2 regions of the Plantactinospora solaniradicis genome follow, and region 2 is predicted to be linked to the other one. Evidence: riboswitches for the same ligand, from Rfam matches in the RefSeq annotation. Region 2 holds a riboswitch; the other holds the start of a gene.
The links. A riboswitch is a leader RNA that binds a small molecule or an ion and turns the genes downstream of it on or off. The one in region 2 is predicted to bind cobalamin.
Positions count from the first base shown of each region.

Region 1: it holds a riboswitch for cobalamin, as region 2 does, so the genes downstream of both, ACFP2T_RS32035 (CbtB domain-containing protein) here and ACFP2T_RS07540 (ribonucleoside-diphosphate reductase subunit alpha) in region 2, are expected to answer to the same signal.

Region 1 covers NZ_JBHSPR010000037.1:115,736-119,138, reverse strand. Annotated here, with positions in the region: gene ACFP2T_RS32045 (precorrin-2 C(20)-methyltransferase) at 1-793, shown strand, start outside; gene ACFP2T_RS32040 (cobalt-precorrin-6A reductase) at 797-1,567, opposite strand; cobalamin riboswitch at 1,708-1,859, shown strand; gene ACFP2T_RS32035 (CbtB domain-containing protein) at 1,894-2,103, shown strand; gene ACFP2T_RS32030 (CbtA family protein) at 2,118-2,927, shown strand; gene ACFP2T_RS32025 (histidine phosphatase family protein) at 2,930-3,403, shown strand, end outside.
Region 2 covers NZ_JBHSPR010000007.1:328,902-332,304, forward strand. Annotated here, with positions in the region: gene ACFP2T_RS07540 (ribonucleoside-diphosphate reductase subunit alpha) at 1-2,029, opposite strand, end outside; cobalamin riboswitch at 2,229-2,465, opposite strand; gene ACFP2T_RS07545 (SDR family oxidoreductase) at 2,757-3,403, shown strand, end outside.

The DNA.
Region 1 (3,403 bases), on a different contig from region 2:
GGCCGGCACCGACGGGTCGGCGGGTGTCGATGCCGAGCGACCGGCGGGCGAGGTGACCGTCGTCGGGCTCGGTCCCGCCGGGACGAAGTGGCTCACCCCGGAAACCGCGCAGGCGCTCCGCGAGGCGGAACATCTCGTGGGCTACGCCCCGTACGTCGACCGGGTGCCGCACCGTCCCGGCCAGCACCGGCACACCTCGGGGAACCAGGTCGAGATCGATCGGGCCCGGCACGCGCTGGAACTCGCCCTGGCCGGCGCGCGGGTGGCAGTGGTCTCCTCCGGGGACCCCGGAGTCTTCGCCATGGCCACGGCGGTGCTGGAGGTGGCCACCACCGACGAGCGGTTCGGCTCGGTCCCGGTACGGGTCCTGCCGGGCCTGACCGCGGCGCAGGCGGCGGCGAGTCGGATCGGCGCACCGCTCGGCCACGACTTCGCGGTGCTCTCGCTCTCCGACCGGCTCAAGCCGTGGGCGGTGATCGAACAGCGGCTGGCCGGTGCCGCCGCCGCAGACCTGGTCCTGGCGCTCTACAACCCCGCGTCCGCGAGCCGCCGGTGGCAGGTGGCGGCGGCCCGGGACGTCCTGCTGCGGCACCGGTCGGCGGAGACTCCCGTGGTCATCGCCCGGGACGTCGGCCGGCCGGGGGAGCGGGTGACCGTCGTGGAACTGTCCAAACTAGACCCGGAAGAGGTGGACATGCGCTGCCTGTTGATCGTCGGCTCGTCGACCACCCGACTGGACCGGCGCGCGGACGGCTCGACCGTGGTCTGGACGCCCAGGACGTACCCGGGCTGATCCTCACCGGTGGGCGGTGGTGCCACCGCTGGGCAGTGCGGTCTCCAGCCAGGCCAGCGCCGCGCCGATCTCCGACACCTTCGCCGGTACGGCCACCGCCGACGGCCGGTCGACCATCACCACGGGCAGGCCGAGGTCACGGGCGGCGGTGAGCTTCGCCCTGGTGTACGAGCCGCCGCTGTCCTTGGTGACCAGTACGTCGATCCGGTTCGCCGTCATGAGCGCCGTCTCCGCCGCCACCTGGTACGGGCCACGGTCCCGGATCACCGAGACGTTGCCGGGCAGCGGCGTCTGCGGTTCGTCGACGACGCGGACGAGCAGCCAGGTGTCCCGCAGCGGAAGGAAGGCGTCCAGTCCCTGCCGGCCGGTGGTGACGAAGGCCCGACCACCCAGCCGGGGCACCAGATCCGCCGCTGCGGCGAGGTGCGGCACCCGGTGCCACCGGTCCCCGGGCCCGCTCGTCCAGCCGGGACGCTCCAACCGCAGGTGTGGCGCCCCGGTCGCCTCCGCCGCCCGGACCGCCGAGGACCTGATCCGTTCCGCGTACGGGTGGGTCGCGTCGATCAGCGCGTCGACCCGGTGTTCGACCAGCCATCGGGTGAGGCCGTCCACGCCACCGAACCCGCCGATCCGGACTTCGCCGACCGGCAGCCGGGGATTGGCGACCCGACCGGCCAGTGAGGAGACCACGACGGTGTCGGGGCGGCCGACCAGGGCGGCGGCAAGTTCTCTCGCCTCGGCCGTGCCCCCGAGCAGCAGCACACGGGTCGTCACGGCGCGACGGTAGCGGCCGCGTGGAGGGGCGACAAGCGCGCCCACCCGCCGGTGACCTCCGACACCATGCTCTCCGCCACGCCCTCGGACCGCGCGGCGGGAACCCCCGGGCAGCATTCGGTCGGGACGCCGTCCGGTTGACCGCAGGGTACGGCGCCGATACCGTCAACTCGCCATCTGCGGCGTCGCGAGGGAAGCCGGTGAGAATCCGGAGCGGTCGCGCCACTGTGAGCGGTCCCGACGTAACTCGGGCCCGCGAGCCAGGACGCTCGGTCGTCGCAGCCTGTCGAAGGGGACGCGTCATCCCCAAGGAGGTTCTACCGCGCATGTCCAGCTCTAGCTCTACTCCGGCCCGTACCCTGGCCCACCCCGCGATCTCCGCCCGCCTGCTCTGGCTGGCACTCGCCGTCGTCGCCGTTCTCTCGCTGCTGACCTACCTGGTCGCGTTCGACCAGGGCGCCGTCTCCCAGAGCGGCATGTACCTGCACGAGCTGATGCACGACGGCCGGCACCTCCTCGGCGTTCCCTGCCACTGACCGCCGCGTACCCGGTGCCGAGCTTCCTGTCCGTACTACTGCGTGGCCTGCTCGCAGGCCTGGTCGCCGGTCTGATCGCCGGGACCTTCGCCTACTTCGCCGGTGAACCGCGGATCGACGCGGCGATCGCCATCGAGGAACAGGCGACCCACGCCGAGCCCACCACGGGCGAGGACCACCACGAGGACGAACTGGTCAGCCGGGACGGCCAACGTGCCGGCCTGTTCCTGGCCACCGGACTGTTCGGCGTCGCCATGGGCGGTCTGCTGGCCACGGCGTACGTCCTGCTGCGCCGCCGGCTGCGTACCCGGGACGACGGCCGGGCGGCGCTGCTGATGGCCGGCGGCGCGCTGCTCGGCGCGGTGGTCGTACCGTTCCTGAAGTATCCGGCGAATCCACCGGCGGTCGGCAACCCCGACACCATCAACCAGCGGACCGGCAGCTATCTGCTGCTGGTGGTGCTCGGTCTGGTGGCCGTCTGGGCCGGCGCCCTCGGCTACCGGGCGCTGCGGCCGGGCGCGCCGGACTGGCAGCGCGCGGCGGCGGCGGTCGGCGGGTTCCTGCTCGTCACGGCGGTCGCCTACATCGTGCTGCCGTCGTTCCACGAGGTGCCGGACGACTTCCCGGCCACCCTGCTGTGGAACTTCCGGCTGGCCTCCCTCGGCACCCAGGTGGTGCTCTGGACCGGCATCGGGCTGCTGTTCGCGGCGCTGTTGGATTGGAGCGGCCGGGATCGGCGTCCGGCCACCGAGCGGTCGGCCGGCGGCGGAGCGACGGACACCGACGAGGCGAGGGACGGCGTCGACGCCCCCGCCCGACCGTGAGTGTGACCGCGACCAGCCTCCTATTGGTCGCGCACGCCCACACCGCCGCGATCCGGCGCGCGGTCTTCGGCGGCGGCGCCGAACCCCTGGACGAGGGGGGCAGCCGGGCCGCTCTCGCACTCGCGCCGGCCAGCCCGGACGGCAGAGGGCTGCTCGGGCGGATCGACGTCTGCCTGAGCACCCCGGCGGTGGCGGGATTGCAGACCGCGTACGCGCTGGGTCTGCAACCCACCCTGGAACCGGCGCTGGCCGACTGCGACTACGGGCGCTGGACCGGGCAGCCTCTCGACGAGGTTGCCGACTGGGAGCCTGACGCGGTACGGAGCTGGCTGACCGAGCCGGACGCGGCACCGCACGGCGGCGAGTCGGTCAGCGCGCTCCTGCACCGGGTCGGCGGCTGGCTCGACGGGCAGGCCGACCGGGGCGGGCGGATCGGCGCGGTAACCCATCCGGTGGTGATCCGCGCCGTGCTGGTC
Region 2 (3,403 bases):
CCGCCGGAAGCTCCTCGATGCCCTGCACCGAGCCGTCGGCCCGCTTGATCGCGGTCCGGATCTGTTCGGTCCACAATCCACGTGCCTTCAACTCCGCTACCAGGGCGGCGTTGATCTGGAGGAACTCGCCGCTGAGCGTTTCCCGCTTGAACAGGTTGGACACCTGCGGCTCGATGCACTCGTAGCAGCCGGCGATCGAGGCGATGGTGGCGGTGGGGGCGATCGCCACCAGCAGGGAGTTGCGTAGGCCGTGCGCCGCGATCCGCTGCCGCAGCGCGGCCCAACGCTCCGACTGGGTGCCGGAAACGCCCCACAGGTCTGGCTGGAGCTGACCGGCCGCCGCCCGGGTCGACGGGTACGCCGGATGCGCACCGAACCGCTCGGCCAGGTCGGCCGAGGTCTCCAGGGCGGTCAGGTAGATCTCCTCGGCGATCCTGGTCGACAGTTCCACCGCCGGTGCCGAGTCGAAGGGCATCCGGAGTGCGAAGAAGACGTCCTGGAGCCCCATCACGCCGAGCCCGACCGGGCGCCAGCGCGGATTGCTCGCCGCTGCCTCCGTACTCGGGTAGTAGTTGATGTCGATCACCCGGTCGAGGAACGTCACGGCGGTCCGGACGGTGTCGCGCAGCCGCGCCCAGTCGATGCCGTCGTCGGCCCCGTCGGCACCGGTGGCGGTCAGCAGGTGGGCGGCCAGGTTGATCGAGCCGAGATTGCACACGGCGGTCTCGGTGTCGCTGGACACCTCGATGATCTCCGTGCAGAGGTTGGACAGGTGCACGACGTTGCCCGGCTCGGCGGTCTGGTTGCACAGCCGGTTGGACGTGTCCTTGAAGGTCATCCAGCCGTTTCCGGTCTGGGCCAGCGTGCGCATCATCCGGCCGTACAGGTCCCGGGCCTTGACCTGGCGCACGTACCGGCCCTGTTCCTCGGCCGCCCGGTACGCCGCGTCGAACGCCTCGCCCCACAGGTCGGGCAGTTCCGGCACCTCGTCCGGATCGAACAGTGACCACGTCCCGTCCGCCTCGACCCGTCGCATGAACTCGTCCGGGATCCAGTTGGCCAGGTTCAGATTGTGGGTACGCCGGGCATCCTCGCCCGTGTTGTCCCGCAGTTGCAGGAACTCCTCGATGTCGGGATGCCACGGCTCCAGGTAGGCGCAGGCCGCGCCCTTGCGCCGGCCGCCCTGGTTGACCGCCGCCACCGACGAGTCCAGAGTGCGCAGGAACGGCACGATCCCGTTGGACTGACCGTTGGTGCCCCGGATCAGCGCGCCGCGCGAGCGCACCCGGGACCAGGCGATGCCGATCCCTCCGGCGAACTTCGACAGGTGCGCCACCTGGGCGTACCGCTCGTAGATCGAGGTGAGTTCGTCGCGCGGCGAGTCGACCAGGTAACAGGACGACATCTGAGTGTGCCGGGTGCCGGAGTTGAACAGCGTCGGCGAACTGGGCAGGTACGCGAGCGACGCCATCAGCCGGTAGAGGCCGATCGCCTCGCCCGCCGTACGGGACAGGCCACAGGCCACCCGCAGCAGCCAGTACTGCGGCGTCTCCACCACGAGCCGGTCGGTCGGATGCCGCAACAGGTACCGGTCGTAGACCGTACGGAGTCCGAAGTACTCGAACCGCCGGTCGGCGTCCGGATCGACGGCGTCGTCGAGCTTGCGGGCGTTGAGCCGGACGAACTCCGCCGTCTCGTCACCGATCAGCCCGTGCTGGTGACCGAGCCCGATCGCCTGGCTGAACGAGGCGATGCCCTGACCCCGGACCTCCTTGTCGATGTACCCGGCCAGCAGCCGGGCGGCCAACCGGGAGTACTGCGGCTCCTCACCGATCATCCCGGCGGCGGTCTGGATGGACAGCCGATCCAGTTCGGCGGTGCTGGCACCGTCGTACAGGCCGCTGATGGTCCGGGTCGCGACCCGCAGCGGGTCGACGTCGGTCAGGTCGTCCGCCCAGCGTTCCACCGCCCGGACGATCTTGTTGACGTCGACCGGCTCGGTGTCGCCGTTACGTTTACGCACCCGCATCTGGGGACGCCGGGGCGCGGTGCTGGTGTCGTCCCCCGCTCCGGAATCGACCGGCAGGACCTCGGTGACCGTCACAACTCTCTCCTCGCGAGCTCGGTCCGGTTCGGTCCGGGGGCACGCGGAGGACGCCGACGGGCACGCGGCGGCGTACGTCGGTGGCGTCGGCCGTCCCGCGCGGCCTCGAACCGCCGCGCACGGGTCCGTACGCGGCGCGCTGGCAGGTCTTCGGACTCGCGGGCAGGCACGGACGAGCCCGTGTTCTCCTACTGGCCGTCGCTTCCCGGGCGGCCCGGCTTCTGGCCGGACGAACCCAGTGCGTGATGACGGCGGTCGTTCCCACTCACCGCTGCGGGGCAGTCCCGGACTTGCACCGGGTTCCCTCTTGCCTCGACCGCCAACGGATGACGGCGGCCGAACCAGCTGCGGTCAACACCATATATAGGGACGCTCGGAAAGTCACACCCAAGATGTCGTGTCGGCGTGTCGACAACGTCACGGCAGGGGCGATCGGACGACCCCGGAGGGTCGACCGGTCCCGACGCCCGGAACGGGGCGACCGGACCGTCCCGTCGGGACGGGTCGGTCACCCGTACGTCGCCGTCGTCGGTCACATCGCGCGGGCTTGTCCCGTCTGCCCTGGGTGGAACCACGAAGAGTCGCCGACGTCGTCGACCGGGCCGTCGGGTCGGACCGGGCCGACCGGGCGGGCAGGAGACGGGGAGAAGCGATGAACATCCTGATCACGGGAGCGACCGGGCGCCTCGGCCGGGTGCTGACCCCCGAACTGGTGCGCGCCGGGCATGCCGTCCGGGCGACGAGTCGCACCGCACCGGCGGGCGGTCCCGGAATCGACCCGGGCCGGATCGACCCGGGCCGGATCGACTGGGCGCGGGTTGACCTGGCGAGCGGCGAGGGTCTCGGCACGGCGGTCGGCGACATCGACACCGTCGTCCATCTGGCGTCTGCGCCGTACCAGCGGGGCTACACCCGGCGGGTGGACGTGGACGGCACCCGCCGGCTGGTCGAGGCCGCCGGCCGGGCCGGGGTACGGCACCTGGTGTACCTGTCGATCGTCGGCGCCGACCGCGTGCCGTGGCCGTACTTCAAGGCCAAGGTCGAGGCCGAGGCGATCGTGGCGGCCGGGCCGGTGCCCTGGACGGTGCTCCGGGTCACCCAGTTCCACGACCTGCTGGACGAGGCGATGACCAAGCTGGCCCGGTTGCCCGTCCTGCCGGTCGATCCGGAGATCGTCGGGCAACCGGTGGACGTACGCGACGTCGCCGCGCACCTCGTGCGGCGGGTGACGGCCGCCCCCGGCGGCGCGATCGAGGAGTTCGCCGGGCCGGTGGTGGTCGGTTTCGCCGAAGGACTCCG